DNA from 3 places in the Mesorhizobium sp. YR577 genome. Region 3 is predicted to be linked to each of the others. Evidence: riboswitches for the same ligand, from Rfam matches in the RefSeq annotation. Region 3 holds a riboswitch; each other region holds the start of a gene.

Region 1 (10,400 bases), on a different contig from region 3:
GTCGGACTTCCCGGTCTATCTCATCAACAGCCTCATCGTCGCCTCGTTCTCGACGGCGTTCACGGTGCTGCTGGCTCTGCCAGCGGCCTATGCCTTTTTCCGCATGGAATTTCCCGGCCGCAATGCGCTCTACCGCACGATCCTGCTCGCCTATGCCTTCCCCGGCGTCGTCGTGCTGATCCCACTTTACGGCCTGTTCGCCAAGGTCGGGCTGATCGACAGCCCGGTGGCGCTGGTCATCGTCAATGTCGCCTTCGCCCTGCCCTTCTCGATCTGGATGATGCGCTCCTTCCTTGCCACCATCCCGCGCGAGATCGAGGAAGCAGCAGTGGTCGACGGTGCGCCGACGACCACCATTCTCGTGCGCATCCTGATGCCGCTGATCGCGCCCGGCATCGCCAGCGTGGCGATCTTTGCCTTCATCTCGTCGTGGACCGAATATCTGTTCGCCTCGGTGCTGATCGTGTCGGACGCGCGGCGTACCATTCCCGTCGGCTTTGCCGGCATCATCGGCCAGTATCAGATCGACTGGGGCCTGCTGCTTGCCGGCGCCACAGCCGCGATCATTCCGGTCGTCGCCCTCTTCGCCCTTGTCGGCCGCTGGTTCGTTTCCGGCCTGACCGACGGCGCGGTCAAATAGTTTGAAGGTATAGTCATGGCGGGCCTGTCGCTCCAGAAAGTGAAGAAGCGCTTCGGCGAAACCGAGGTGATCGGCGGCGTCGATCTCGACGTCAAGGATGGCGAATTCGTCGTCTTCGTCGGGCCGTCCGGCTGCGGCAAGTCCACGCTGCTGCGCATGATCGCCGGGCTCGAAACCACCTCGGACGGGCGCATCGAGATCGGCGGACGCGACGTGACCGGCGAAGACCCGGCCAAGCGCGGCATCGCCATGGTGTTCCAGACCTATGCGCTCTACCCGCATATGACAGTGGCGACCAATATGGGCTTTCCGCTGGAGATGGCGAAGCGGCCGAAGGAAGAGATCGACCGCAAGGTGGCGGAAGCCGCCAAGATCCTGCATCTCGAACCCTATCTGCAACGCAAGCCGCGCGAGCTTTCCGGCGGCCAGCGCCAGCGCGTGGCGATCGGGCGGGCCATCGTGCGCCAGCCTGGCGTGTTCCTGTTCGACGAGCCGCTGTCCAACCTCGATGCCGAATTGCGCGTGCAGATGCGTATCGAAATCGCGCGGCTGCATCAGGAACTCGGCACGACGATGATCTACGTCACCCACGACCAGGTCGAGGCGATGACGCTGGCAAGCCGCATCGTCGTGCTGCGCGCAGGCCGCATCGAGCAGGTCGGCGCGCCGCTGGAGCTTTACGAAAACCCCGACAACAGTTTCGTCGCCGGCTTCATCGGCTCGCCGCGCATGAACTTCGTGCCGGTGACGGTCGTCGGCGTGGAAGGCGGCAAGGCGATGGTAGCGGCGCCGAAGCTTGGGCTGACGGGCATGGCGGTCGCGACGCGCGGCGCGCCGCCTAAGCTTGGAACGGCGGTCAGCCTCGGCATAAGGCCCGAGCATTTCGTGGTGGCAGACGGGGCAGCCAGCGCGCTTTCCGGCAAGGTCACGCTGGTCGAGCGTCTCGGCGGCGTCACCTACGCGCATGCGCAACTGCCCGAGGGTGGCACGATCACCGTGGAAAGCCGCGATGCCCGCAGCTTCAACGCCGGCGACGGCGCGCGCTTCGGCCTCGACGGGACGCGGGCGTTTCTGTTCGATCAGGACGGGAAGCGGATTTGAGGGTTGCGCTGCCCCTCACCCTTACCCTCTCCCCGTAAGGACGGGGAGAGGGGGGCGTCAGCGTGGAGCTTCGTTCTTCTTTCCCTATTGATGGGCAGAACAAGGTTGGCCGCTACGTCGATGACCCCCCTCTCCCCGTTTTTCACGGGGAGAGGGTAAGGGTGAGGGGCAGCGCTGCACTTGCCGGAATTTATCCTTGCTTCTTCTTTCAATGCCCCGGTGAATCATCGTCCTCCAGTTCGGCGTCGCTGCGCTGGTCATGCACCCTGCGCCATATCGTAAGCCGGTGTGCCAGTTCGGAATCCTGCTGATGCTCGGCCAGCCGCGCCTGCTGGCGCAGCGCCAGGCGCACGACGCCGCGCTCGAAGCGGCCATCGGGAATGACAAAACCTTCCGGGTCGCCGCCACGTTGCAGCGCGCCGAGAACGGTCCGCTTCAGCATCACCAGATTGGGGTCGCCATAGGCGGAATAAAGATCCTGGAAATGCCGATGCAGCCCAGCATCGAATTCGATGTCTTCGCCCATGGCACCGATGACCGGATTGCCGGGGTGAAGCGAACCGAGCGGCATCAGCCCTTCCGGGATCGGCGTGTTGGCGGAATGGGTGCGACCGGTTCGCAACAGCTTCGGCAGCAGATGCGTGTGCGGACCGGGGGGCGAGACGCCGCCGGTGTCGGGGCCGCCAATCTTCTGGAACACCTCGACGCGGCCGATATGGGTCAGCGCGACGCGGTGCGGGTGGGCGGAAAGAATGGCCGGCATGGCGGCATTGTCGTGCTCGAACAGCGAATGGCCGAGATTGGCGCGCAGCACTGTCAGCAGCTTCGGATCGCTGGTGCGGATGCAGAAATCGCATTGCGGGAGCGACAGACCCATGTCGAACAGGATGCCGGTGTGGTCTATGCCGCGAATGGCGTCGTCGTCGGGACCAAGCTCTGTCAGGACGGAACGGGCCTCACGACGCGCCAGCGCTTCCGGCAGGCACAATGCGACCGCCTGGCTCCAGCGATGGGCGCGCGGGCTGACGGTTTCATAAGCGACCGGCACCACTTCATCCAGCCGCTTGCGGTCGATATGGATCGCGCCGCGCCGGGTCGCGCGCGACAGCGTGAAACCATCATCGATGACCGGCGTCTCGTCGCGGTCCTGATGGAACTCGGCGATTGCGCCGAAGGTGCCCATGCTCCAGCCCGTCTGCCAGTCGCGGAGATGATCGCGAATGAGATTTTGCAGCGTTTCCATGTTTCGCCCTCCCAAGTCCGTCAGCCGGCGATGTCCAGCGGCATGACCAGCATTCCGCCCTGCGCCTCGCCGAGATAAGCCTCCACGCCATAGACCGAGCGCAGGCGCGCGGCCGTCAGCACCGCGCGCGGCGCTCCGTCGGCAACGATGCGGCCCTTGTCGATGAGGACGAGCCGCGTGCACCAGCGCGCCGCAAGGCCAAGATCGTGCAACGATGCGACGACGCCCCGCCCCTCCAAGGCAAGCTCCGCAAACAGGCGCATCAGCGTGATCTGGTGCGAAGGGTCGAGGCCGGCGGTCGGCTCGTCGGCCAGCAGCAGCGGCGCATCCTGCGCGAGCGCGCGGGCAATCAGCACCCGCGCTTTCTCGCCACCGGAAAGGTCGGTCGCCGGACGGTGGCGGAAGGCGTCGACCTCCATGCGGCGCATGGCTTCCTCGATCTTTGCCGTGTCCTCCGCATCCAACCCGGCGAAGGCAGGGCGATGCGGCGCGCGGCCGAGCGAAACCAGCATTTCGACCGAAACCGGCCAGCCGATCTCGCGCTCCTGCGGCAGATAGGCGAGGTGATGCGCGCGCTCCTTCGCCGGCATGAAGGCTGCATCCTTGCCGGCAATCGCAATCTTTCCGGTCGAGGGGATGAGGCCGAGGGCCGCCCGCAGCAGCGTCGATTTGCCGGCACCATTCGGGCCGATCAGCCCGACGAACTCGCCTTCCTGAACGGCAAGCGAAAGCCCGTGCAGTACCGGCTTGCCGCCGAGCGAAGCATGAAGTTGATCGATGGCAAGGAGGGTCACAGCAGGTTCCTCCGCGTGCGGTAGACGAGCCAGAGGAAGAACGGCGCACCGACGATGGCCGTCAGGACGCCGAGCTTGAGGTCCTTTCCCGGCGCGATGATGCGGACCAGAATGTCGGCGGCGAGCAGAACGCAGGCACCGCCGAGCGCGCTGGCCGGCAGCAGCCGCGACGGGCGCGAGCCGACCAGCGGACGCAATATATGCGGCACGACGAGGCCGACGAAGCCGATGGCGCCGGCAACAGCGGTTGCGGCCCCCACAGACGCGGCGGTGCCGAACACTGCCAGGAACTGCACGCGGCGCATATCGACGCCCATGCTGGCGGCGGCGTCATTGCCGAGCGTCAGCGTGTCGAGCGCCCGCCCGAGCGAGGCGAGCATGACCCAGCCGACGATCATGAAAGGTGCGGCGAGCCAGACATGGGTCATGGAGCGGTCCGTGAGCGAGCCGAGCATCCAGAACATGATTTCGAGTGCGGCAAACGGGTTCGGCGACAGATTGAGCGCCAGCGAGGTCATGGCGCCGGCGAAGCTCGAAACGGCGACGCCGGCGAGGATGATGGTGAGCGCGCCGCCCTTCATGCCGGCCATGGCCTGCACGATCAGCACCGCGAGCACGGCTCCGGCAAGCGCTGCCAGCGGCAGGCCAAGCGGGAAGACGGCGGAGAAGCCGGTATAGATGGCGATGACCGCGCCGAGCGAGGCGGTGGCGCTGACGCCGATCAATCCCGGCTCTGCCAGCGGATTGCGCAGATAGCCTTGCAGTGCTGCACCAGACAAGCCGAGCGTCGCGCCGATCATCAGGCCGAGAATGGCGCGCGGCAGGCGGATTTCCTGCATGATGAGGGCGATGGCGCCGGCCTTCGATGAGAACAGTGCGGCGATGCTTTCGCTAAAACCAAGTGCGGCCGGGCCGACGGTGAGCGACAGCAGGAACAGGACGAACATGGCTGCGCCAAGCACGATGAGCAGCAGGCGGTAGCGGGCGGTCTCGCTCATTTGGCCGCCCCCGCCGCGTCCTGCAAAATCTGGGCGACCTCAAGTGTGAAGGGCGCGCCGCAGATGGAATATTTCGAGGGAATGTTGACCGCCTTTTTGCCCGCTGTCAGCGCCTTGAAGGCTGGGTGGACATAGCCCTCCTCGGCCAGTGCTGGGCCTGGATAATCGCCCTCGCTGGAGATGACGAGATCGGGACTGGCGAGCACCAGCAGCTCCAGTGGCAGTTTCGACGTGCCGGTGAGGCCGAGCTGTGCGGCGATGTTTTCGAGGCCGGAGATGCCGATCAGCGCATCGACCAGCGTGCCGGAGCCGGAGGTGTAGCTGTTGGCGTAGTAGGTAGCGACAGTCTTGCCGGAGGGCGGCTGCGCGCGGAGCTTCGCTAACGCGTCATCGATCTCGGCCAGAAGCGCAGACGCCTTTTCCTGCCGTCCCAGAAGCGTGCCCATGCGCGAAATGTGTTCGCGGATGTCGTCAAGGGAATTTGCCGGCGCAAATTCCTCGACGCGAAAGCCGAGCCGCCGCAGAAGCTCGACGGTCGTGCGCGTCGTGAAGGTGCCTGCGATGATCAGGTCCGGCTGCATGAGAAAGACTTCCTCGGCCAGCCCATGGTTGACCACATAGCCGCCGGCCTGATCGGCAAGCACCGACGCATTCCTGTCGCCGGCGAGATAGGAGACCGAATAAAGCTGGCCCTCGCCGGCGATCAGCATGGCGAGCTGGTCGGTGCAGACATTCATCGAGACGACGCGATGCGGAGCCTCGGCGGCGAGAGCCGCAGAGGCGTTGAGAACCGAGACCATCAAGATCGCCATGATTCGTTTCATGCTTTTCTCCGGGCACCGGGCCCCAATAGAGGCCCGATGCAGAACCTCACCGTTCAGAACGTTCGCGTAAAGCTCAGATTGAAAGTGCGCCCCGGCGCGCGGTAGTCGGTGACGGTGGCGTATTCCTCGTCGAACATATTCTCGACCGAGAATTTGAACTGCGACTGCGCATCGAGGGCGTAGAGCGCCGAAAAGTCCACGGTCACGTAGTCCGGCAGTTCGACGGTGTTGGCGGCATTGGCATAGCGAGCCGCGCCGTAGAGAACTTTCGCCGTCAGGTCGAGCTCTTCGGTCGGGCTGTAAGTGAGTTCGGCCGTTGCCTTGAAGCGGTCGCGATAGGGAATGTACTTGCCATTGTCCTGGTTGAGCGGCTCGCGGATGTCGACCGTGGCCTTGCCGCTCCATTCGTCGCTGAAGCGGTGCGCCAGCGTCGCCTCGAAACCGGTTATGCGGGCGCTGGCGACGTTGAACGGGAGGTAGGTCGGCGGGTTGGAAGCGATCGCGTCGGTCAGGAAGGTCTGGTAAAAGGCGAGGTCGAGGCTGGTGCCAGCCGTCGCCTGCCAGTTCAGCCCGACCTCGTAGGAGCGCGACTTTTCAGGCTTCAAATCCGGGTTGGAATAGCCGGGATAATAGAGATCGTTGAAGGTCGGCGCGCGGAAGCCGGTGGCGTAGGACGAGCGCAGCACGAGATCGGGCAGCACTTCGTAGCTCGCGCCGACATTGTAGGTGGTGGCGCTGCCGAACTGGCTGCTGTGATCATAGCGGATGCCCGTGTCGACGCGGAGCGCCTCGTACTCCAGCGAATACTGGCTGAAAAGTGCGGCCAGGTCGCGCGAATCGACGGCGAAGTCGACGGTCGAATCGACCTGCTCGCGATAGGCTTCGACGCCGCCCGTCAGGATGTGGCTGGCCTTGCCGGTCTCGAAGCGTTTTTCGGTCGAGGCGAAGATGCCGTAGCGCTGCGTGTCGAACTGGCTGTCGCCACCCGGCACGTCGTCGCGGAAATTGGTCGAGTAATCGAGGCCGGAGCTGAGTTCTACCGTCGACGACCAGCTGTCGGAATGCAAAACATGCGCGCCCACTTTTCCGGCAAAGGTCGTGGTGTCGACTTCGTTTGCGGATGGGAACGTCGCGTCGTACTGGCTGCGGCCGCGCGCGAAAAGACCATCGGCATAGAGCCGTCCCCAATCAAATTCCTTCGACAGCGAAAGATTGGCCGAGCCTTGCAGGAAGCCGTCATCGTCCGGCTCGTGACCCCAGGCGAGCGGCGTGGTGAAGTCATAGCCGCGCGTGCCGAGCAGGCTGCCGCTGAACGCGTAGTTCACGCCGCTTTCGCTGCGGCCCTGGACGGTGCCGGAGACATAGCCGCCCCAAGGATGGGTAACGCCGGTGGTGAGCGTGGTACAGGCATTGCCGCCGTCGGCGCAGGCTCCGCCCTGTTTGGTGATGATGTTGACGACACCGCCCATGGCGTCGGCACCGTACTGGGGCGAATGCGCGCCCTTGGCGACCTCGATGCTTTCGATCGAAGCCAGCGGGATGTTGAAGATGGAGGTCGTGCCGCTGGTGGCCGAGCTTGCCCGCACGCCGTTGATCAACACCAGCGTTTGGGTGGCCGACATGCCGCGCAGATAGACATTGGCCGACGCCCCCTGCCCGCCATAGGAAATGATCGAAACGCCGGTATAGGACTTCAGCAGCGACGGCAGGTCGGGTGCTGCCGACTGCTCGATCTCCCTGCGGTCGATGACCGTCACCGACGAGGTCGAGCGCGCCAGCGTGGTCTCGCGCCGCAGCGGCGTTGTGACGACGACCGTGTCGAGTTTGATTACGTCCGCGGCGCCGTCATCCAGCTCCTGCGCGCCGGCATTGTTCGTGAAAGCCAGCGCCAATGCGCCAGCCAAAATGGTCGATTTCTGCATGTCTGCCCCCGATAGGCTTTTGGCGGGCGGCAAAGCGCGCCCGAAGGTTTGATGACAAACCGCAGACAGGAAAATGATCGACAGGCAGACTATGAAACGACGACATCGAACCCTCGGCCAACCCCGGCATGCGGCAACACTTTTTCAAATGTCACCGCCACGGGCGACCGCGCCTGAACACACCCCGTGTTCAAGCATGGGTGACCGGAAAAGGCAGGTCTCCTGACTTCCGGGTCTATGCTTGTCTTTCGCCTTCCCAATCGCGCTGAAGCGCTTTTAGTGGCCTGGTTGAAAGAAAGCTCGCCGGCTACAGTTGCGGGGGCAGTCTCGGCTTCGATCTGTCGATCTCACCGTGTTCCCTTTTCATCCGCCGTGAAGCGGAACCAATTCCGATTCCACTGGTAGCTGTGCGTCCGGCGAGCGTCAACCGGGTTTGGCCGGTTGTGCAGATCAGATGCTATGAGGCCGCGCCCTCGGCGGCAGTGATCAGAAGTGCGCGCAGACGCCGCAGGTCATCGGGCAGCGGCGCGCGGCGATCGAGCCGCGCCACTTCGCGGGCGGCGGCAGTGCGTATGTCGCTGCCTTGCGGCAGCCATAGCAGCCAGGACAGGAAGATCTCTTCCGGGCACGACAGGGCTAGGTCTTCGACAGACGCAGCCGAGCCGGCGGAACGCTCGATCGCGCCCGATTGCCAATGCGAACCCATGGGTCAGGCCTCGACCGTCAGCGCACCGAGCGGCTTCGAACAACAGGCGAGGATAAAGCCGTCCTCGATCTCGTGGTCGAGAATGCCGCCATTGTGGCTCATCTCGACCTCGCCCGAGACCTTCTTGATCTTGCAGGTGCCGCACAGGCCGAACTCGCATGCGGCTGATATGCGCACGCCGGAAGCGCGGGCCGTCTGCAGCACGGTCTGGCCGGAGACGCAGTCGGCATCGATATCCGACAGCGCAAAGCGGATCGGGGTGATCTGCTCGACAGGCGCGCTATCGGGCGCGGGCGTGGAGGCGTCGGAGAACGGCGCCGGAACGACTTCGACCGGAGGCGCGCCAAAGCTTTCCTGATGATAATGCGCCATGTCGAAGCCGGCAGCCTCGAGCATCTGGCGCACCGCGCGCATGAACGGGTCTGGACCGCAGCAGAAGACTTCGCGGTCGCGGAAATCGGGGGCGAGCAGCGGCAGGCGCACGGCGTCGATGCGGCCCATGTGACCGCTCCAGACCTCGCGGTTCGAGCGCTCCTCGATGAGGAAGCCGAGCGACAGGCCGGGCATGCGGCTGCCGAGCAATTCGAGCTCCTTGCGGAAGATGATCTCTTCCGGGCGGCGCGCGCAGTTGACGAAGGCGATGTCGGTCCATGGCGCGCAATCGTTCAGCCAGCGCAGCATCGACATCATCGGCGTGACGCCGGAACCGGCGGAGACGAACAGGTATTTGGCCGACGGATGGTTGTGATGGGAGAAATCGCCGGCCGGGCCGTAGGCCTTGATGTGGACGCCGGGCACCAGATTGTCGAACATCCAGCGTGTGCCGACGCTGCCGGCCTGCGCCTTGACCGTGACCGCGATGGAGAACGGCCGCGACGGGCTGGACGACAGCGTGTAGGTGCGCATCAGCGGGCCGTCTTCCAGCGGCAGTTCCAGCGTGACGAACTGCCCCGGCTGGTAGCGGAACCAGGTCTGGTTGTCCGAGCGGAAGATGAAGGTCTTCACCTCCGACGCCTCGTCGATCACGCCGATGCATTCCAGCACCTGCAGCCGGTCGTTCCACGGCACCATCTCGTCCAGATGCCGATAAAGGGAAAGTTCCGTCATCGCGTTCATCCGCTTAGTTCCGTTTGATTGACCATGAGCTTGTCCGAAAACCGGCAGCCACTTTTCGCTAACGCGGTCCTACGGTTCGGGCTCATGGTTTTAGGCCACGCTGCGCAGCGCCGGCTTTTCGCCCTCGGTCAGGCGCGGTTCGATGAAGTTGCAGTACCATTCGACGAACTGCATCACGCCGCCCTCATGCTCTTCCGAGTAAGGTCCGGGCTCGTAGGCCGGCGACTTGATGCCGAAGGCATTTTCCTCGACGATCCGGCGGTCCTGGTCGTTGGTCTCGGTCCAGACATGGGTGAGTTCGGCAAGATCGTAGTCGACGCCTTCGACCGCATCCTTGTGGACCAGCCATTTGGTGGTGACTGCCGTTTCGGTGGCCGAGATCGGCAGCACGCGGAAGGTTACGGCATGGTCGCCGAGCACGTGGTTCCACGTCGTCGGATAGTGATAGAGCAGCAGCGCGCCGATCTTGTCGGCTGTTACTGTATCCGACAGGTTCTTCTTCACCGCGCGCTTGCCGGACATGGTGTAGCTGACGGCGTCGCGCAGCAGCGGCGCACGCGTGGCGCGGTATTGGCCACCGGCATCAATGCGGAACTTGCTCGGCAGGCCGACAGCCTCGCACTTCGCCCAATGAGCAAGCATTTCCGGGTCGCTTTCGGCACCGTTGACGCCGGTGACTGTCGGAGCTTCCGGGAAGGTCTTACAAAGTTCGGGATGGTTCGCCGCGCAGTGATAGCACTCGCGGTTGTTTTCCCAGACCAGCTTCCAGTTGCCCTTCTCGATGATGGTACTTTCGAAAGCGACTTTTGCTTCGCGCAGGCGATGCGGCAGGAGATAGGGCTCGACCATCGCGCGCATCGGCGCGAAATCCGCCGGCTCCTTGGCGAGGCAGATGAAGATGTAGCCGCCGACGCTTTCGCAGGCGACAGGCTTGAGGCCGAACTGGTTCTTGTCGAAGCCTTCGGCCATCTGGCGCGCAAACAGCAGGCGGCCGTCGAGCTCATAGGTCCACTGGTGATAGGGGCAGACGAGCTTGGCCGTGGTGCCCTTTTCGGC
Region 2 (10,400 bases), on a different contig from region 3:
TGGGAGCAAACGCCGTCAACACCATGGCGGAGGCCCTCGCGCCGCTTGTCGAGCAGATTACCGGCGCGCGTGTTCGCCTACGTATTCTGTCCAACAAGGCAGACCGGCGGCTTGCACGGGTCCGCGCCACTTACGACTCCCAGGCTCTTGGCGGATCGGATGTCGTGGACGGCATCATCGATGCCTATGCTTTTGCCGCGGCGGATCCCTATCGCGCAGCGACGCACAACAAGGGGATCATGAACGGGATCACCGCTGTCGTGCTTGCGACCGGCAATGACACGCGCGCTGTAGAAGCCGGCGCGCATTGCCATGCTGCAGCGGGAGGTCGCTACACGTCGCTATCCCATTACGAGAAGGATGATGCCGGCAACCTCGTTGGCACATTGGAAGTACCCATGGCCGTAGGATTGGTCGGCGGTGCCACCAAGACCCATCCGGTTGCGCAAGCGGCCGTAAAACTGCTGGGCGTCAAAGGCGCTCAGGAACTTGCCGAGATCATTGTTGCCGTCGGGCTTGCCCAGAACACCGGTGCCCTTCGCGCCTTGGCCGCTGAAGGGATACAGAAGGGCCACATGTCGCTTCACGCCCGTAACATCGCCGTCGCTGCTGGAGCTGACGGCGACGAAATCGAGGAAGTTGTGTCCCGCCTGAAGGACCAAGGGCACGTTCGGCTAGACAAGGCGCAAGCTGTTCTTGCAGAGCTTAGGCAAGCCAGCCGCTAATTGGCCCACACAGGACATACTTTTTACAACCCCGTTTTGCCGGTCCGGGTCGTGGTGTGACCCCTTCACGGCATGCGGGATGACTGACTTTTCCTGCGGATTGTCAGTGAATTGTTCACTGGCGCTAAGCGTTCGCGATTCCTGAACTGGCTGCTATCGACGCTCTCCGAGTTATGAGCCCGGCGGGATGAACACTTCCCCACACTGCTGAAATGGACAGGCGCCCTATTGACTGGCGGCGAGCGGGCCTTGACTACTGCCTGCGCACAAGGCACGAGGAACCCCCTCCACCAATTCCGAGCAAATCTTTGCGCGTCATCTCGCTTACGACAATCCCGCCACGGTTTGAAGCAGTTGGAGCCACCTTGAAAAGCCTGGTCAGCCAGACCGGACAGATTGACGAAATCCGCCTTTACGTGCCGAGACGTTACCGTCGTTTCCCAGACTATGGAGGCGAACTGCCCGATGTTCCCGCCGGCGTAACCATTGTACGATCCGACGACGACCTCGGACCCGCCACCAAAGTGCTTTTTGCGGCCCATTCTCTGCGTGGCCGCGATGCGCAGCTACTCTTCTGCGACGACGATCGTCTCTATCGTCATGATTGGGCCGCAACACTCTTTGACGCCCAGAGCGAGAGGCCCGATGAATGCGTCGCGCTTTTCGGCAAGGACTTACGCCTCGGCCTTAAACGCTCGCTCCTGCCAAGGGCTGTCCGAGACAAGAGCAAATTTGACCATCGTTTTGCGCGCTTCAAGCACGGCCTTGCATCCATGTTGACGAACACGCCTGGCCCACGCCCTGGACGTGTCGTTGTCTCCCGCGCGGGATATGCGGACGTGCTGACGGGCTTCGGCGGTGCCGTGGTTCGTCCGCATTTCTTCGATGAATCAGCCTTCGGCATTCCCAGCATACTCTGGGCGGTAGACGATTATTGGTTGTCCGGCCTTTTGGCAGCCAAAAGCATCGGTATTTGGCTCCCGGCCGGTCTGGAACAACCCGGCTGGACCGATGCCAACGAATTGGATGCCTTGGTCGAAGCGACGATAGACGGCGCAGGCCGGACCGAAGCGAATGCTCGCTGCATCCGTTACATGCAAGATCATTTTGGTGTCTGGAAATAGTCGGAGACCGGTCTTTTACGCCGCCTCTTTCCGCTTCCGTGCCTCTCTAGCGGCGGAGTTCGTTGCGCTGGCAGCCCAACTGAAATCATGTTTGGTATCTGAGAGGATGGACGTGAATGCGTCGTTTGCGATCCAATTGTTCAGGCCGTCTCGTTAGTCCGCGTCTTCCTCGACTGTAGCCGAACATCGCTGATTTGATGGCCACTTGCCAACGGCCGAGGCGACTGATCTCTATGTCCGCTGTAGCAGCCAGATCGGCACCGATCGGCTGCGCCAGAAGCCATGACAGGAAAACGCCCTCGGGTTGCGGCGAGCGTGTCATGCTCGCCGCCGCGGGGATGTGCTCCGTACTCAATCCCAAGCCGGTGCTCCGCCGTTCTGGTATTCGATGACGCGGGTCTCGAAGAAGTTCTTTTCCTTCTTCAAATCCATCGCCTCGCACATCCAAGGAAACGGATTTTCCACCTCCGCAAAGACCGGTTGAAGGCCAAGCTGGGCGCAGCGGCAGTTGGCGATGAAATGCATGTAGGTTTCGCACAGCGCTGCATTGAGGCCGAGGAAGCCGCGCGGCATCGTATCGCGGCCATAGGCGGCTTCCAGTTCCGCCGCATCGCGGATCATACCGCGTACCTCATCCTGGAATGCGTTGCTCCACAGATCGGGGTTCTCGATCTTGATCTGATTGATGACGTCGATGCCGAAATTCAGGTGGATGCTCTCGTCGCGCAATATGTACTGATACTGTTCGGCGATGCCGACTATCTTGTTGCGGCGGCTGAGCGACAGGATCTGCGCAAAGCCCGTATAGAACCACATGCCCTCGAAGATGACGTAGAAGGCCACGAGGTCGCGCAGGAAGTCGCGGTCCGCTTCCGGCGTGCCGGTGCGGAAATCGGGATCGTCGATATTCTGCGTGTGTTTCAGCGCCCACGCCGCCTTGTCGGTGATCGACGGCACTTCGCGGTACATGTTGAACAGATCACCCTCATCGAGGCTGAGACTTTCCACGATGTACTGGAAGGTGTGGGTGTGGATCGCTTCCTCGAAAGCCTGACGCAGCAGATATTGCCGGCATTCCGGGTTGGTCAGGTGCCGATAGATCGCCAGCACAATGTTGTTGGCCACCAGCGACTCTGAAGCGGCGAAGAAGCCGAGATTGCGCTTGATCATGCGCCGCTCGTCGTCGGTCAGCCCGTCCTTCGATTTCCACAGGGCAATATCTGCCTGCATGGAAACTCGGTCGGCATCCAGTGATTGTTGCAGCCGTTGAGGTATTTTTCTCAGGCCCAGCGATACTTCAGCGGCAGAAGTTGATTGACGTCCGCACGCGCATTGATCATCCGCTTGTCGTCGACGCGCACGCGGCTGCCGCCACGCTCGATCTCGCCGAGGCCGGTAGCATCAGTGAGAGGCGCATTGCCGGCGAGAAGCGAGACAGCGGATGTGGTTTTTGATTCGGACCAGTCGAGCATTTTGTTGTTCTCCTCAACGATTATTCTGCATGGCCGGCGCTGCCCCTCACCTGCCTGCCGGCATCCTCTCCCCGTATAGTGACGGGGAGAGGATGCCTGGCAGCAACCTTGCCGCTTTTCTTCCTTCTCCCCGTTCACGGGGAGAAGGTGGCCCGAAGGGTCGGATGAGGGGCGGCGTCGGGCTACGCGATCAGCTTTAGCCTACTGGCACGCTTCAAATTCGGGATCGTCGATGGCACAGGCCTTGCCCCATGCGGCGTCGGCATTGACGACGATGGGTGCCGCAGCCACGCTGACCGCGGAGACCGCGGAGACCGCGTTGAGCTTGCCGTTGGTGCCCTTCAGCGTCGATTTCTCGACATGCAAGGCCGAGCGCGAACGCAGGTAGTAGGTAGTCTTCAACCCCTTGTTCCAGGCCAACGGTAGAGCGCGTCGAGCTTCTTGCCGCTGGGATTGGCAATGTAGAGGTTGAGCGACTGCGCCTGGTCGATCTGCCCGACCGAGCCGTCGAAATATTTGAGATCGGAAACCATCACCTCGTCCCACAGCCCCCTCGCCTTCAGGTCATGCATAAGTGCTGCATTCACCACGGTAAAATCGCCGGACATGTTCGATTTGACGAACAGGTTCTGGTAGGCCGGCACGATCGACTGCGACACGCCGCAGATGTTGGAGATCGTCGCCGTCGGCGCGATCGCCATAGTGTTGGAATTGCGCATGCCGTTTTTCTTCACGCGCTTGCGCAGGCTCTCCCAGTCGAGCGTCAGTGAACGGGTCCATATCGACCTTGCCACCACGCGCCTGCGCCAGAAGGTCGATGGAATCGATCGGCAGAACGCCCTTCGACCACAGCGAACCGGCAAAACTCGGATAGCGACCGCGCTCGGCGGCAAGATCGCAGGACGCCGAGATCGCGTTGTAGCTGACCGCTTCCATGCTGATATCGGCGAATGCCACGGCCTCGTCGGAAGCGTAGGCGATCTTCAGCGCCTGCAGCGCATCGTGAAAGCCCATCAGCCCAAGCCCGACGGGCCGATGCTGCAGGTTCGAACGGCGCGCCTCGGGGATCGTGTAGAAATTGATGTCGATGACATTGTCGAGCATGCGCATGACGGTCTTTACCGTGCGCGCCAACCGGTCGAGGTCGAGGCCACTCACAGTCAGATGATTGATCAGATTGACGGAGCCGAGATTGCAGACCGCGACCTCGTCCTTCGGCGTATTGAGTGTGATCTCTGTGCAGAGATTGGACGAATGCACGACGCCGATATGGCCCGGCGGCGAGCGGATATTGCAAGGGTCCTTGAACGTGATCCATGGATGCCCGGTCTCGAACAGCATGGTCAGCATCTTGCGCCAGAGATCGAGCGCGCGGACCTTTCTGAATACCTTGATGCCGCCGGCAGCAGCCTTCGCTTCATAAACCTCATAGGCCGTCTTGAAAGCCGAGCCGTAGAAATCGTGCAGATCCGGCGTCTCGTCGGGCGAAAACAGCGTCCACTCGCCATCAGTCTCAACGCGCTGCATGAACAGGTCCGGCACCCAGTTGGCGGTGTTCATGTCATGCGTGCGGCGGCGGTCGTCGCCGGTGTTCTTGCGCAGGTCCAAAAACTCCTCGATGTCGACATGCACGTCTCGAGATAGGCGCAGACCGCACCCTTGCGCTTGCCGCCCTGGTTGACGGCAATCGCCGTGTCGTTCACCACCTTGAGGAACGGCACCACGCCCTGGCTTTCACCATTGGTGCCCTTGATATGCGCGCCGAGCCCGCGCACCGGGGCCCAGTCATTGCCGAGACCGCCGCAATATTTGGCCAGCAGCGCATTGTCCTTCACCGCCTTGAAAATGCCGTCGAGATCGTCCGCAACGGTGGTCAGGAAGCAGGAGGAAAGCTGCGGCCGCAGCGTGCCGGAGTTGAACAGCGTCGGCGTCGAGGCCATGAAATCGAAGGACGACAGAAGGTTGTAGAATTCGATCGCGCGGGCCTCGCGGTCGATCTCGCGTGAGGCCAATCCCATCGCGACGCGCATGAAGAAAGCCTGCGGCAGTTCGAACCGCTTGCCTTTGGTGTGCAGGAAATAGCGGTCATAGAGCGTCTGGAGGCCAAGATACTGGAATTGCAGGTCGCGTTCGGGCTTCAGTGCAGAACCAAGACGAGCGAGATCGAAGCGGCCGAGTTCCGGATCGATCAGCTCAGCCTTGATGCCGGTCGCAATGTACTCCGGGAAATAGGAAGCGTAGCGTTCACCCATCTGGCTTTGCGTCGCCTGCTCGGTCCGACCCGTGACGAAGGTCAGCGCCTCACGCCGCAACCGGTCGAGCAGCAGACGCGCGCTGACCAGCGCATAATTCGGTTCGGTCTCGACAGCGTGCGCGCGGCCAGGATCGGCGCAAGCGAAAGCTCGTCCAGCGTGATGCCATCATAGAGATTGCGCCCCGTCTCGCCGAGGATCAGATCGGACGAAACCGCATCCAGCCCTTCACAGGCTTCCTCGACGATGCGGGCAAGCCGCGCCTTGTCGAACGGAACAAGGCTGCCGTCATCGGCCCTCACCTTCAGCGAAGGTGCGGCAATCTCGGTCGTAGCTGCCTTCGCAAGCGCCCGCTCACGCGCCCGCTCCTCGCGATAGAGTACATAGGCGCGCGCTATCCTGTGGTGCTCGCTTCGCATCAGCGCCAGTTCGACCTGATCCTGAATTTCCTCGATATGAAAGGTGCGGCCAGCATCGGCGCGCCGCGTCAGCGCATACACGACGTGCGACGCCAGTTCTTCCACGACATCGTGGACGCGCCGCGAGCCTGCCGCGACCGAACCTTCGACGGCGAGAAACGCCTTGGTCAGCGCAACGGTGATCTTGGAGGCGTCGAACGGCGTCACCGCGCCGTTGCGGCGAATGACGCGATAACCGGGCTCGGTCTGCCGATCTCCCATCTCGGTGAAAGTGGATGGAACCCTGTCGGTCCCGTTGGTCTGAACTGTCGAAGTCGCCGGCATCTTAAATCCCCGTAGTGTTGCAAGACGGGGATAACTGCGGACGCATTCCGATAGACCGTGCGACGCAAGCCGCACGAAGCAAGCGCACCACCGGGACACCCCGCCCGTGGACGTTCAAAATCTATCGCGGCAGGTCTCGTGGCTCGCAGGTCGTCGCTTCCGTCGGCCTTCCCAGCGCCTTGGCGCCAGTGGCGTTACTCGACTTAAGCTCACTGCTTACAGTTGCGGGGGCAGCGCCGGCATTGCGATATCGCGCACCGGCTTCCCTCTTAGCTCTCAAGCCCGAACAGACTCGAAAGAACCACGATATCTACATACTGTGCCAACGACACAGTAGACGTCAACAGCTTGTATTCGGATAGCACGGATAAATTCGACACGATCACCTATGGCCGGAACACATGCATTGGAATGGATTGGCCAGTTATCGCAGAGAGCTGGCCACCGGACGGTCGGAAGACGAAGAGACGTATTGAACAGCCATACGAATCAACTCGGGAAGATTGCGAGCGCCGAGCTTGATTTTGAGCTGTGAACTCATATTCACAACCGTTTTATAGCTGACGCCGAGATCATCGGCGATTTCCGCGTAAGGCTTGCCTTCTGCCAGCAGGGCAAGCGTCTGCAACTCTCGTGGCGTTGCCTCTGCGAGCAAGCCGCGGCTGCGCCCCGGCGTTCCGATGAGCGCCACCTGCAGAGCCATTTGATGACCAAGATAGGGTTTTCTGGCGCGCACTGACTCAAATGCTTCAAGAAAGTCGCGAGGACCGGCATCCTTCAATACATATCCGGTAGCGCCAGCCTTTAGTGCACGGCTCACGATGACGGGGTCGCTATGCATGCTGAAGACAAGAATTGGCGTGCGGGTGTCGTGAAGTCGCATGCGTCTGATCAGATCGAGGCCGCCAAGCCCGCCGCCCTGCAGGGCGAGGTCAATGACGACGACATCCGGGTGCTTGCGTCGGTAAAGGCGGTAGCCGGCAACGACACTGTCGGCCTCCAACATCTCGTGAACTCCCGCATCCTGCAGAATGCGCCGGCATCCCTGCAACACAATCGGATGATCATCGATGATGAGAACCTGCGTCATGGCTGTCCTACCCGAGTACCGTTCTGGCCGCGTGTGGATTGCTGCTGATTGAGCGGGATGGAAATTTCGAGACGGGTTCCAGCACCGGGTTGGTTCGTGATCGAAAAATTTCCGACAAGTGCACGCACGCGCTCTTCCATACCGGTCAACCCGAGACCACGGGCCGTTCCCGGCGCAAAGCCGCGCCCATCATCCTTGATCGAAAGTTGCAGCACAGTGCGATGCCCCGGATGCTCGCTCTCTTGACTGGTGGCCGGCTGCTCGCCCAATGCGACGTCTATGCTCCGTGCTTCAGCATGCCGAAGGACATTGGTGATTCCCTCTTGAATGCATCGGTGGATCGTGATGTTGACCGGATCATCATATCTGTCGGCAAGGCGGCCGACGGCAAGGGAGATCTTCGGCGTCGGTCCATGCCGTTGGAACTCGGCCAGCAAACCGGCAATCACTTCGGCAAGCGGAAGATGATTGAGTGCCATAGGGCGGAGCTTGTTGAGAAGGCTGCGGTTCATGGTCTGAATCTTGTCGGCAATCTCATCGATCGTCGCCGTACGTTCCCTCACCTGCCCCGCCACATTGTCCGGCAGGCTTCCTGCGAGGCGTTCCAGGGAAGCGACGTTGGCTTTGATGCCGAACAGGCAAGGGCCCAGTTCGTCGTGGAGCTCGGTGGCGACCTGCCGGCGCTCATCGTCCTGGACCGTAACCAGCTGATGATTCAGGTGCTCATTGTCGACCTTCGCGGCACCGAGCCGATTGGCGAGCGCGTTGAAACGATCGGTAATATCAGCCAGTTCCTGCACGTTTGGGCGCGAGAGGCGATGTCGAAACTGCCCCTTCTCGAGTTCACGCAGGCCATTCGCCAGATTTGTCAGTGGGTGAAGCACGCGCCCAAGCGCAAGGTAGAGTATCCCCAACACGATCAGGCCGAGTACGAGCGCTACAAGACCGAGAGACCGGGTGTCCTGCCAGACTTCGCCGATCTCGTCCGATGCGTGCCCGACAATGATAACCGAGCCGATGTGACGGCCGCCGGAAACGACCTGCATCTCGCGGCGAACGTCCTCGACGCGGACAATCGACGTAAACCACCGCGGCACGGCGACTTGATCGCCGACGACTGCGTTGCTGGCTGCCATCGGCAGAAGTGCGGCCCGGCCGCCGTCGGCATTGGTTACAAGTATTCGCACGTGACGCAGATTGCCTATCCGCAACGGAATATCCGCAAGCTGCAAGACCTCTGAGTCTGCGCCTTGCGGATGTTCGAGAACCTCGCGCACCAGACGTTCCGCGAGTTCCAGGGCCGCTGCCACCTCAACCTCGGTTGCCCGCTTGGCGTTGTAAACGATGAGAATGGCAGCGGTGATCGCTGCTACGAGACTTACGAGAATGATGGCTGAAAGTATCTGCCAGCGGATCGATAGCCTCTGCCACGGGCGGTATGACCACCCGTCCGTTACGCCACCGTGGGTTATCCGATCCGCTGCCTGCTCAAAAGTGCTGTCGGCCATCGCTTACCCTATCATTCGATCGGAATTCTCCAAACTTCCCAGAATTGGCGCGTAACGCGGGTTCGTTCTGGCCGTCGAACTGCATCAAACCTTGCACAGGTGGCTTTCCTCCAGCAAGGCGATTACAGGCGATCCCCGATTTCCCTCACTCTTCCTTCCCGGACATGGCCGGATTCCAACCGCAGCATACGTGCAAGACAGGAAACCGTCTCGGGCACTTTTGGCAATCAAATCGAGAACAACTGCCATAGCCAGCACAGGCTGGTCTCCGTAACGTGAGAGTGCTTGGAAGCAGGCGACGCACTTTGATCTTGTGCGCGGTGTCCGGAAGGCGGCCCCTAACCGTCAAATTCCGGACACCCGGCAAGTGCGGAATTGACAAATTGGGCACCTCCTTAGCGCGTTGAGTTCGGTCATTTTTTGCCGCAGCGCGAAGAGTGATACATGTCTCATGAAAGACTTCGTGCCTGATATCCTCGCGTCCTTAAGCGCGCTGTTCTGCATTTCTCTCGGCAGCGCGGCGGCGCAGCAATCCAAGGCCGAGCCGGATGTGGATGCCGTTGCTCTGTTCAACGACACCGTCGCCAGGGGCAATCATTATCTGCTTGCCGACATTTCAGCACAGAAACTGCTGTCGACCGGTCGATACCACGCAGGATCACGGCATTCTGATCTTCAAACAATCAGTCGGGAGGAGTTTTGAATGGGAAGACGATTGGCATTGCTGGCCGCGACCTTGGCTGCAGGTTGCGTGGCCTCGCCGGCCTGGGCCTACATGGTCTATGTCTCCAACGAGAAGGACAACACGATGAGCGTCGTCGATTCCACGACGATGGAAGTGGTCAAGACCGTCAATGTCGGCCAGCGCCCGCGCGGCATCACCATCTCCCATGACGGCAAATTCGTCTATCTCTGCGCCAGCGACGACGACACCATCGAGGTCATCGATACGGCAACGCTGGAGATCGTCGACACGCTGCCGTCCGGTCCCGATCCGGAACTGTTCGTTTTGTCTCCCGACGGCAAGAAACTCTACGTCGCCAATGAGGACGACAACCTCGTCACCGTCATCGATGTCGCCACCAAGAAGGTGCTGGCCGAAGTGCCGGTCGGCGTCGAGCCAGAGGGCATGGGCGTCAGCCCCGACGGCAAGGTCATGGTCAACACGTCGGAAACGACAAACATGGCCCATTTCATCGACACCGAGAGCCATGAGATCGTCAACAATGTGCTGGTCGATTCGCGCCCGCGCTTTGCCGAGTTCAAGCCGGATGGCTCCGAGGTCTGGGTCAGCGCCGAGATCGGCGGCACAGTTTCGATTATCGACAACGCAAGCCGAGAGGTGACGCACAAGATCACCTTCGAAATCCCCGGCCTGCGTGCAGAGTCTATCCAGCCGGTCGGCATCCGCATCACCGCCGACGGCAAGAAGGCCTATGTCGCGCTCGGGCCGGCCAATCGGGTGGCGGTGGTCAATGCCGAGACC
Region 3 (10,400 bases):
GCACGATCGGCAGGCCGGTCTGCGACCAGCAGCCCGACATGGCGGTGACGCCGGGAATCACATCGGTCGGGTAGCGGTGCGACAGGCGCACATGCAGGTGCATGTAGGAGCCGTAGAACAGCGGGTCGCCCTCGCTCAGCACGACGACGGTGCGGCCGGCTTCGAGATGTTTCGCGACGGCTTGTGCCGACTCTTCATAGAAACCGGTGATCGCGGCCTTGTAGTCGGCATGTTCCTTGTCGATCTCGGTCGTCACCGGATAGAGCAGCGGCAGTTCGATGATTTCCGGCTTCAGATGCTCCGAAATGATGGCGCGGGCGTTGCCGTTGTTGCCGCGCTTGGCGAAATGGGCGAGCACGTCGGCCTCACCGAGCGCACGCACGGCTTTCAGCGTCAGCAGTTCGGGGTCGCCGGGGCCGGTACCGACACCGATGAGGCGGCCTTTGGGTTGAACGGTCACAGGCCGGGCCTCGCAAGCGCGTTGAGGGCGGCTGCCGTCATGGCGCTGCCGCCGAGGCGCCCGCGCACGACGGCATAGGGCACGCCATAGGAATTCTCAGCCAACGCATCCTTGGATTCGGCAGCACCGACAAAACCCACCGGCATGCCGATGATCGCCGCCGGCTTCGGTGCGCCGTCGCGCAGCAGTTCCAGCAGATAGAAGAGGGCGGTCGGCGCATTGCCGATGGCGACTACGGAGCCGGCCATGCGCTCGCCCCACAGCTTTATCGCCGCGGCGGAGCGGGTGTTGCCGAGCTCTTTTGCCAGCGCGGGCGTACGTTCGTCACGCAATGTGCAGATCACTTCGTTGTTTGCCGGTAACCGGGCGCGGGTGACGCCGCGCACCACCATCTCTGCATCGCAGAAGATCGGCGCGCCGGCTTTCAAGGCGGAGCTTGCCGCTTCGACGAAACCTTCGCCGAATTCAAATTTATCGGCAGCTTCGACCAACCCGCAGGCGTGGATCATGCGCACGGCGACATCGGCTTCGGCTTCCGAAAAGCGCGACAGGTCGGCCTCGGCGCGAATGATGGCGAAGGAGCGCTCATAGATCGCGTTGCCGTCGTGGATGTAGTCGTAAGCCGTCATGCTCATCCCTGTTCAAACGCCTCGGCGATCCGGGCCGCTCCCAACCGCGAAAGGCAGGAGGCGTTGGTCTCCCTTTTGTCGCGGCTGGCACGTACCAGTTTTGCCACGCGGCCGAGCGCGTGTGCGGCTTCATAGCCGGGCGTGTATCCGGCGGGAAGGTCTTTCGCCGTCCCGTCCACGACAAGTCCGGCTCCTTTTTCGCCGCCGACGAATGTGAGCGCTGCCGGGGCGGGATGCGCGCAACCTTTTGCGCAGCCGGAAACGTGGAGCTCGAACGAGCCGTCGAACAGGTCGTAGGATGCTTCGGCTAGTTGGCTGGCGATGTCGCGCGTGTGGAGAAGACCAGAGGCGCAGGCCGGCGTTCCGGGGCAGGCAGCGATAAAACGGCGCGGGTCGAGTGGGTCGGTGATGAAGCCGAGGGTTTTGGCGCGGTCCTGCAAGGTGAGGCAGGCGGTTTGCGATAGGCCGAGGACGATCAGCGTTCTTTGCGGGGCTGGGCGGAATTCGGTTGCGCCGAGCGCTTCGGCAGCGCGTGCAAGATCGATTAGCTGGCTGGCCGGCACGCTGCCGAAGGGCAGGGCGAGGGAGAGGCCCGTGGCGTGGCGAAGTGGGAGAAGCCCGATTGAAGACATGCGAACTGCATCACCGCCCCCCTCTGTCCTGCCGGACGCCCTGGCTCGGGCCACGGTTCTCGGCCCGTCCTTCCGCCCCCCTGCAATGGGGGAGATCAGCTGCGGCGATGCCGGTTCATTTCTTGAGTCGCTGGAGACTAGCTGCGGCGTTGGCGAAGGCCCAATCTCCCCCCTTGCGGGGGGTCCGAAGGACGGGCCGAGACTCGTGGCTCGGGCCAGGGCGTCCGGCAGGACAGAGGGGGGTGGTGATGTAAAAGAGGCAAGTGTCCGAAGTTGCACGATCAGATGTACATCGATCGCTGCAAGGAGATTTTTCGCGCGGGCTTCACGTCCGTTTGTCGCAATTGCCTGCAAAATAACAAGCGCAGCCTCGCAGGCGTCGTCCTCACCGACAGCACCCAACAAAGTGGCCGAGTGCGCGTCACCAGCTATCGCCAACAGCCACTTGGTGGAGGATATGGCACTCAGCCGCACATCCGCCTGCACGGTATCCATGTTCAACCGCCCGCCGCCATCGACAACGACCGAAACCTTCGGTCCGAGGCGAATTGCGAGATCCGATGCGTCGATGGTTTCGCGAATGCGGCTGGCAAGCGGAGATGGATCCGCAATCTCCTCCGGGTCCAGCCCCGCCAGAGGCCCAGTCTCCACCGGCACGCCGGTGCGCACCGCGATGCCGAGCGCATTCACTTCGCTCGCAAGCGCCACCGCGCTTTCCGCCGTCAGTCCACGTATCTGCAGGCTCCCGCGTGCCGTGACTTCCACCACACCATTGCCGTGCCGTGAAGCGGATTCGCAGAGTCCGATCAAGGCTTTGGGGGCAAGTCCTCCAGCAACGGGATTAAGCCTCACCAGCAAGCCGTCGCCGGTCTGCATCGGCGTCGACAGGGCCGGGCATGCGCCGCGCCTGGAGAAGGCGTTCATGCAGCCACCTCCAGTGCCTCGGCCTCGGCGATCAGGCTGGCCAGATCGTCGTCGATGGAATTGCGCAGCGGGTGCCACAGCCCGCGCCGGCGCGCCGAAGCGAAGCGCTCGGCGATGACCTTCGCCGCCGCCGGGTTCTCGCGCAGCAGGAAGGCGCGTACGGTCTCGTCGCCGAGATAGGCGTCGTGCACGGCCTCTATCAGCGCGCCGGGAATGGCATACGTGGTTTCGGCGAAACCGACAAGCCGGTCGACGGTCTCGGCAAATTCGGATGCGCCGCGGGGGCCGTGGCGCATCTGTCCTTCAATGAAGCGCGGATTGACTGCGCGGGCGCGCACCACGCGCGCCACCGCCTCGGTGATCGAACGTGGGCGCGGGCGCGCCGGGTCGGTGGTATCGAGCACGATCACGTCGGCATTGCTGCCGAGTGCGGCAAGGGCTGCCGAAAAGCCTCCGATGAAGGCGACATCGGCCGAGCCTTCGAGAATGTCGCGGCCGGGATCGTCGCCGCTGTGGACGAGCAGGTCGGCCTCGGCGATGCGTGTCGCGAAAGCGCCGGGTGCGGAGATGCCTTCGCCGTCGGCCCCTCCATAGGCATGCGAGGTGGCGTCGAGGTAGGCGCGGCCGAGTTCCTCGCGGCTTGCCCATTGGCCGCTCGACAAAAGGTCTTCCAGCCCCGCGCCATAGGTGCCGGGCGACGAGCCGAAGATGCGGGCAGGCGCCTTGCCGAGCGTGCGCGCTTCGGCGGCAAGCGGGTTTTCGGAAGCGTCCTCGTCGCGCGCGGCGACGGCTGCGGCTGCGGCGTCGATCAGCGCGATCTGGGTCGGGAACATGTCGCGGAAAAGGCCGGAAATGCGCCAGGTGACATCGACGCGCGGCCGCCCGACCGTTGCCGGCGGCAGTACCTCGATGCCGGTGACGCGGCCGGTGGCGGCGTCCCATTGCGGGCGGCAGCCCATCAGGAACAGGCCTTGCGCGATCTCCTCGCCGCCGGTGCGCAGCGAGGCGCTGCCCCAGAGATCGATCACCAGCGAGCGCGGCCAGTCGCCGTGATCCTGCAGATAACGCGTCAGCACTTCCTGCGCCCCGGCGCGGCCGAGGTCAAAGGCGGTCGGCGTTGGCATAGTGCGCGGATCGGCGGTGAAGAGATTGCGGCCGGTCGGCAGCACGTCTGTTCGGCCACGGGCCGGCGCGCCTGCGGGGCCGGCGGTGATGTGTCTGCCGTCGAGTGCCGCAATCAGCGCGTCGCGTTCGTTGTTCGCGCTTTGGCGACGCACGGCGTCCGTCTCGCCTTCTGCAGCGCGGCCATAGATATGCAGGCCGTCCTTGACGGCAAAATCCTTCAGATCGCAGAGCCAGGCGTCGATGCGGCGCAGCGCTTCGTCGGGAGCGTCTGTGCTGGCAACGCCGGCTTCATGGGCAAGGCCCGATTTTGCGGCTGTCTCGACGATCAGCTTGGCTAGCCGGTCGCGGCGGCGGCGGTCGAGACCGTCGGCCTGTGCATATTCGTCGACCAGCCGCTCCAGCATCTGCTGGTTTTCGTCGAGGCCTGCGTGGGCGAGCGGCGGCGGCAGATGGCCGAGCGTGACCGCCGAAATGCGCCGCTTGGCCTGCGCTGCCTCGCCGGGATTGCTGACGATGAAGGGATATATGACGGGCAAGCTGCCGGTGACGATTTCGGGAAAGCAGGCGCTGCTCAGCGCCACGGTCTTGCCGGGCAGCCATTCCAGCGTGCCATGCGCACCGACATGGACCAGCGCGTGGCAGCCGAGTTTCTTGCGCAGCCACAGGCCGAAGGCGAGCAGTTCGTGGCGGGGTGGCAGCGTCGGGTCGTGGTAGTCGGCGCGGCGATCGGCCGAGCGTCCGCGATCCGGGGCGAGGGCTACGGTGATGTTGCCGAAGGTTGCGGCGCTGAAGGGGAAGGTTTCCACATTCGGCTTGCCCCATGCGTCTTCCACCGTGTCTTGCGCTTCAGCAAGCAGGTCATTCGCGAAGACAAGATAATCTTCTAAGCTCAGCCCATTATCGCCGTGCTCCAGCAAGCCCAATAGTTCGCGCGGCGATTCGGGAATCCCTTCAACAGCATAGCCCTGTTGCTTCAGGTCATGCAGCATGGCGAGAACACTGGAGGGCACATCGAGGCCGACGGCATAGCCGGTGCGGCCGGGCGCGCTTGGATAATCGGGAATGAGAATGGCGAGCTTGCGCGTCGCGCGCGGTTCGCGCTGGAGGCGGATGAAGGCCGCGACGCGGCTTGCCACCTGCTCGACGCGGTCCGGCTCGGGGCGGTTGGCTAGACCTTTGAAGGCCAAGGCTGCGTCGACTTCGATTTCTGCCTTGAACGAAATCGCGCCGGCAAGGATGCGGCCGTCGAGTTCTGGCATGACCACATGCATGGCGAGATCGGCGGGGGCGAGGCCGCGCTGGTTCGTGGCCCAGGCGTCGCGGCGCGTGGTTGCGACGATAACCTGGAATACCGGCACGCCGGCGCGGTCGAACAGCGTTTCGCTGCCGGGCTCAGCGCCGGAGGCGAAGGCGGTTGCGGTGATGATCGCGGCGGGTTTCAGGTCTGCCAGCGCGTTTTCGACGAAGGCGAGGGAGGCCATGTCCTTCAGGCTGGAAACGAAGATCGGAACGGGGTTCATGCCATGTCGGCGCAACGCCTCGACCAGCGCGTCGATCGGCGCGACATCGGCGGCGAGCAGCATCGAGCGGTAGAACAGGATGGGGATGATGGGGGCTGCACCTGCACTTCCTTCTCCCCGTTCACGGGGAGAAGGTGCCCCGAAGGGGTGGATGAGGGGCGGCTCAGACTCAGGAGACGTGGGCTCCCGCCCCTCATCCCCCTGCCGGGACCTTCTCCCCGTGAACGGGGAGAAGGAGGCCAAGTGCTCCGCTGTCTCAACCACCCCTTTACCGGGATCGTAAAACCCCGCCTTCGGCACCGTAACCGGCGCTGTTTGTGCGCCTTCTCCGCCGGCCAGCCCCGCCAGCCGCCGCACCAGCCCGCGCATATTCTCAGGTCCGCCCTCACGGAAATAGGCGAGCAGCCCGTCGAGTTGATCGCGCGGCAGGGTCGAGCATTCGATCAGCCGGAGGTCTTCGTCGTGGCTTTCGCCGGGAAGCAGCGCCAGATGGATATTCTTCTCGCGGCACATTGCGGCGAGCCGGTCGCAACCATAGCGCCACCAATCATAGCCGCCGAGGATGCGCACCAGAATGACCTTGGCCCGGCTGGCGGTGTGATCGATCCACAGATCGACCGACATCGGGTGGCGCAGGTCGCGAAGGGCGGCCAATCGCATCGAGGGCAGCGTTTCGGCTTCCTGTTTCCATGCTGCAGCCAGCCCGGCCAGATCGCTGTCGGTGAAGGACAGCGCCACAATATCCGCCGGCGCTTGCCGCAGATCGACCGGCTCGACCAGATCGTCGAGCGAGGCGGATGTCGTGGTCAGTATGTGCATGGCGGCACGCTGTTGGTCAGCTAACCAGTATGCGCTCGATCGCGGCGCGATTCAGCCCCTTCAGGCCGATGACGACGAGACGCGAGCGGCGGTCGTCGGCAGCCGTCCAGGCGCGGTCGTAATAGTGGTTGACGCGTGGGCCGACGGCCTGGACCAGAAGCCGCATCGGCTTGCCGCCGACATCGACAAAGCCCTTCACGCGCAGCACGTTTTCTTGTTCGGCAGCTGTCGCCACGCGCTTGGCCAGCGCGTCGGGATCGGAGATCGCCGGAAGCTCGATGATGAAGGAGTCAAAATCGTCGTGCTCGTGGTCGAGTTCGTCGTCATGATGGGTCTTGCGGTTCTCGATGTCGTCCTCGACGGCCAAACCGAGGCCGAGCAGCACCGAGGGATCGACCTTGCCCTGCGCGGTCGGGACAATTTTCACGGCACGCGACAGATGCTCGCTGATGATCGCGTTGGCGCGGGCGCTGCCGGCGGCGTCGAGCAGATCGCTCTTCGACAGAATAATAAGATCGGCGCAGGCTACCTGATCCTCGAACACTTCCTCGACCGGATCGTCATGATCGAGCGAATCGTCTTCCTGGCGCTGCGCCTGCAGAGCATCGAGGTCGGATGCGACCTTGCCAGCGGCCAGTGCCGGGCCGTCCACCACGGCGACGACGCCATCGACGGTCACGCGGCTCTTCACGCTCGGCCATTGGAAGGCCTGCACCAGCGGCTTGGGCAGCGCCAGGCCGGAGGTCTCGATGATGATGTGATCAACCTTTGGCTCCAGCGCCAGGATCTGGTCCAGCGCCGGCACGAAATCGTCGGCGACGGTGCAGCACAGGCAGCCATTGGCCAGTTCGACGATGTTTTCCTCCGGGCAGGCATCCACGCCGCAGCCTTTGAGGATTTCGCCATCGATGCCGATATCGCCGAATTCGTTGACGATCAGGGCCAGCCGGCGGCCATTGGCGTTTTCGAGGATGTGGCGGATCAGCGTAGTCTTTCCGGCGCCGAGAAAGCCGGTGACGACGGTGCAGGGAACGCGGGCGGCGGAAGCGGTCATGAATTGTCCTTCAGGAGATCGAGGGGAGGGATGCGCGCGACGAGGCCGCGCTTGAGGCTGTCGGGGCGGCCGCGCCACGGCAGGATGCCGTCGGTCGAGGTCGCGAAAAGCTTTGCGCCGGTGATCAGGTCGGGTCCGCTTTCGGTCGTGAGGTCGCCGAAGACGTAGCTCCACGAGCCGTCGCGCAGCAGGGCAGCGCTCAGACGACGCTTGCAGTTGCCGAGGCATTCGACCTGCCTGACGGCGATGTTCTCGGGCGCTGCGGCGCGAATCGCACCTTGGGCTAGATGCTCGCCGGCGCGGGGCCGGGCATCCGAGCCGGTTTCGTCGCGACAGGAGGAGCAGACGAGAATCGTTACGCCGGGCGCACCCAAATCATGGGCGTCCTCGACCAGTTGGATAGGATTGCCGTCGGCTTTCACAGAATCATGCTCCTTGCCCGGGACACCCGCCAGGCGGTCGGATTTTTCGTCTGACGGCAGGTCTCCTGGCTCGCGGGTCGTCGCTTCATGCCGCCTTCCCGGGAAAAATCCCAGTGGCTGTCGGCCTTCGGCTATCCGCTTACAGTTGCGGGGACAGCTGCGGACTTGGGCATGTTCGCCCGGCACCGCATTCCCTCTTAGCCCCTCCCTTTGCGGAGAGGGGACCGTCGCGGGCGAATTTAGGCGGTGGTGCCTTGCGCTGTCAACGCGTGGTTACGACGCGATTATGTCGGCCAACGCCGGGGCGAGGTCTCCGGCGGGCGATATCTCGATGCGATCGAGTTCGAGCCAGGACATCATCAGGCGCAGTTCTTCGATGAGAGCTGCGGCAGTGTGGTCCGGCGCGCCCGGTTCGGCATAGGCAGCGAGCACGCGCAGGACACGGCCCGGTCGGTCCGCCTTCACATCGATGCGCGCCACAATCGCGTCGCCGAGCAGGAAGGGCAGGACATAATAGCCATACTGCCGCTTTTCGGCGGGCGTGTAGATCTCGATGCGGTAGCGGAAATTGAACAGGCGCTCCGTGCGGGCGCGTTCCCAGACCAGCGGGTCGAAGGGGGCGAGGAGGGCGCGGGCCTCGACCTTGCGGGGGATGCGGGCACCGGCATGAAGCCAGGCCTGATGGGTCCAGCCTTTGACCCTGATGGGCAGAAGCTCGCCCGATTCGACGAGCTCCTCGATGCGGCCCTTCATGTCGGCGGGCGAAAGGCGGAAATAGTCGCGCAGGTCGCTGTAGGTGGCGATGCCGAGCGCGCGAGCCGAAATGCGCAGCAAGTCGCGATGCGCGTCGGGAGCCGACGGAATGGGCGCATTATATATGGAGGCGGGCAGGACGCGCTCGGGCAGGTCATAAAGACGCTCGAAGCCACGGCGCGAAGATGTTGTGATCCGCCCGGCCCAGAACAGCCATTCGAAAGCGTGTTTCTCGTCGCTCCAGCCCCACCAGCCGCCCGAGCCCTTGGCGCCATCGATGTCGGAAGCCGCGATCGGGCCTCGGTTGCGGACTTCCTGATAAATCTCATCGATCAGGCCTTCATTCTCCCGCGCCCATTTCGCCAGCCCGGTGTACATTTCCTCGTGGCGGCCTGCGCGCTCCATGCGCCAGCGCATCAGCGGATAGGTTTCGACCGGAAGGAATGATGCCTCATGCGCCCAGTATTCAAAGAGCGCACGTTTTCGTGATGTGGCAGCGTTGTCGAGTAACGCGCGCGGGTAGGGGCCAAGCCGCGAGAACAGCGGCATGTAATGCGCCCGCACCACCGCACTGACGGAATCGATCTGCAGCAAGCCTATGCGCGAAAGCACCTTGTTGAGATGTCGCCGGTCGATGGTCCCTGTCGGTCGTGGATCGGCAAAACCCTGGGCGGCGAGCGCGATGCGTCGCGCCATGGCAAGCGGGATCGTTTCCTTCATTCTTCGGCCGTCCGGATATGCATGAGGCGGGTGTCTTTGCGTCAACTGGAATCGAAATGTGGAGTTCAGCCTAGCAGGCCTGCGACGGGAATTGTGTCAGGATAAAAAGTGGAGTAAAAAGGTAAGGAAATCAAATGCGCCTTGTGCAACGCAAATCGCGGAAAAGCGATTGGCGTAGCCATGCTTTCGCCAAGGTTTGACTTGCGTCCCCCGATTGCCTGCGCTAACCCTCGCCGCGTTGCAGCATAGTTTCTCGCCGCGGCCTTCGTAGGCAATCTGTCGCGGTCTGGCGGTTCGACTCAATGCTATAATTCAGGCCGATCGGCCACCAACGGAAAGTCGGAGCATGAGCGCGCTCTTAAGTTCATATCTTCCCATCGTCATTTTCATCGGCGTGGCCCTCGTGGTCGGGCTGGCGCTGATCGCAGCGCCCTTCCTCGTGGCCTACCGAAATCCGGATCCGGAAAAGCTGTCGGCCTATGAGTGCGGCTTCAATTCGTTCGACGATGCGCGCATGAAGTTCGACATCCGCTTTTATCTGGTTTCCATTCTCTTCATCATCTTCGACCTTGAAGTGGCCTTCCTGTTTCCGTGGGCGGTTTCCTTCGGCAAGATCGGCATGCTCGGCTTCTGGTCGATGATGGTCTTCCTGGCGGTGCTCACCATCGGCTTCATCTACGAATGGAAAAAAGGAGCGCTGGAATGGGATTGAACGACATGTCTCCCACAATGGTCGCTGCCAAGCCCAAGGGCATTCTCGATCCGAACACCGGCAAGCCGATCGGCGCCGATGATCCGTTCGTGATGGACATCAACAACGAGCTTTCCGACAAGGGCTTCATCGTCACCTCGTCGGAGGCGCTGATCACCTGGGCGCGCACCGGCTCGCTGATGTGGATGACCTTCGGTCTCGCCTGCTGCGCCGTCGAGATGATGCACATCTCCATGCCGCGCTACGACGCCGAGCGCTTCGGCATCGCGCCGCGCGCTTCTCCGCGCCAGTCGGACGTGATGATCGTTGCCGGCACGCTGACCAACAAGATGGCTCCCGCGCTGCGCAAGGTCTACGACCAGATGCCCGAGCCGCGTTACGTCATTTCCATGGGCTCCTGCGCCAATGGCGGCGGCTATTACCACTATTCCTATTCGGTCGTGCGCGGTTGCGACCGCGTGGTGCCGGTGGACATCTATGTACCCGGCTGCCCGCCGACCGCGGAAGCGCTGCTCTACGGCATTCTTCTCCTCCAGAAGAAGATTCGCCGCACCGGCACGATCGAACGGTGATTTTCGATGAGTGAAGCCCTCAAGGACCTTGCGGCCTATCTGGCCGAAAAGCTGGACG

Evidence for each region. A riboswitch is a leader RNA that binds a small molecule or an ion and turns the genes downstream of it on or off. The one in region 3 is predicted to bind cobalamin.
Region 1: linked by a shared signal. The riboswitch ahead of BM413_RS20445 (TonB-dependent receptor domain-containing protein) and the one ahead of BM413_RS16440 (DUF1636 family protein) in region 3 are both predicted to bind cobalamin.
Region 2: linked by a shared signal. The riboswitch ahead of BM413_RS30155 (ribonucleoside-diphosphate reductase subunit alpha) and the one ahead of BM413_RS16440 (DUF1636 family protein) in region 3 are both predicted to bind cobalamin.

What each region holds. Positions count from the first base shown of each region.
Region 1 is NZ_FPBI01000014.1:68,029-78,428, reverse strand. Features, by position in the region: gene BM413_RS20475 (carbohydrate ABC transporter permease) at 1-640, shown strand, start outside; gene ugpC (ABC transporter ATP-binding protein) at 656-1,741, shown strand; gene BM413_RS20465 (DUF6925 family protein) at 1,950-2,984, opposite strand; gene BM413_RS20460 (ABC transporter ATP-binding protein) at 3,005-3,778, opposite strand; gene BM413_RS20455 (FecCD family ABC transporter permease) at 3,775-4,776, opposite strand; gene BM413_RS20450 (ABC transporter substrate-binding protein) at 4,773-5,600, opposite strand; gene BM413_RS20445 (TonB-dependent receptor domain-containing protein) at 5,654-7,522, opposite strand; cobalamin riboswitch at 7,717-7,925, opposite strand; gene BM413_RS20440 (hypothetical protein) at 7,980-8,228, opposite strand; gene BM413_RS20435 (FAD-binding oxidoreductase) at 8,232-9,335, opposite strand; gene BM413_RS20430 (aromatic ring-hydroxylating oxygenase subunit alpha) at 9,435-10,400, opposite strand, start outside.
Region 2 is NZ_FPBI01000037.1:32,168-42,567, forward strand. Features, by position in the region: gene BM413_RS30140 (hydroxymethylglutaryl-CoA reductase, degradative) at 1-725, shown strand, start outside; gene BM413_RS30145 (glycosyltransferase family 2 protein) at 1,091-1,849, shown strand; partial or broken gene BM413_RS30150 (ribonucleotide-diphosphate reductase subunit beta) at 2,201-3,321, opposite strand; partial or broken gene BM413_RS30155 (ribonucleoside-diphosphate reductase subunit alpha) at 3,523-6,253, opposite strand; cobalamin riboswitch at 6,427-6,637, opposite strand; gene BM413_RS30160 (response regulator transcription factor) at 6,741-7,406, opposite strand; gene BM413_RS30165 (histidine kinase) at 7,403-8,914, opposite strand; gene BM413_RS30170 (hypothetical protein) at 9,366-9,617, shown strand; gene BM413_RS30175 (YVTN family beta-propeller repeat protein) at 9,618-10,400, shown strand, end outside.
Region 3 is NZ_FPBI01000010.1:177,393-187,792, forward strand. Features, by position in the region: gene BM413_RS16415 (precorrin-2 C(20)-methyltransferase) at 1-460, opposite strand, end outside; gene BM413_RS16420 (precorrin-8X methylmutase) at 457-1,089, opposite strand; partial or broken gene cobG (precorrin-3B synthase) at 1,046-2,645, opposite strand; gene cobN (cobaltochelatase subunit CobN) at 2,642-6,109, opposite strand; gene cobW (cobalamin biosynthesis protein CobW) at 6,126-7,163, opposite strand; gene BM413_RS16440 (DUF1636 family protein) at 7,160-7,585, opposite strand; cobalamin riboswitch at 7,623-7,829, opposite strand; gene BM413_RS16445 (winged helix-turn-helix domain-containing protein) at 7,859-9,058, opposite strand; gene BM413_RS16450 (NADH-quinone oxidoreductase subunit A) at 9,405-9,770, shown strand; gene BM413_RS16455 (NuoB/complex I 20 kDa subunit family protein) at 9,761-10,342, shown strand; gene BM413_RS16460 (NADH-quinone oxidoreductase subunit C) at 10,349-10,400, shown strand, end outside.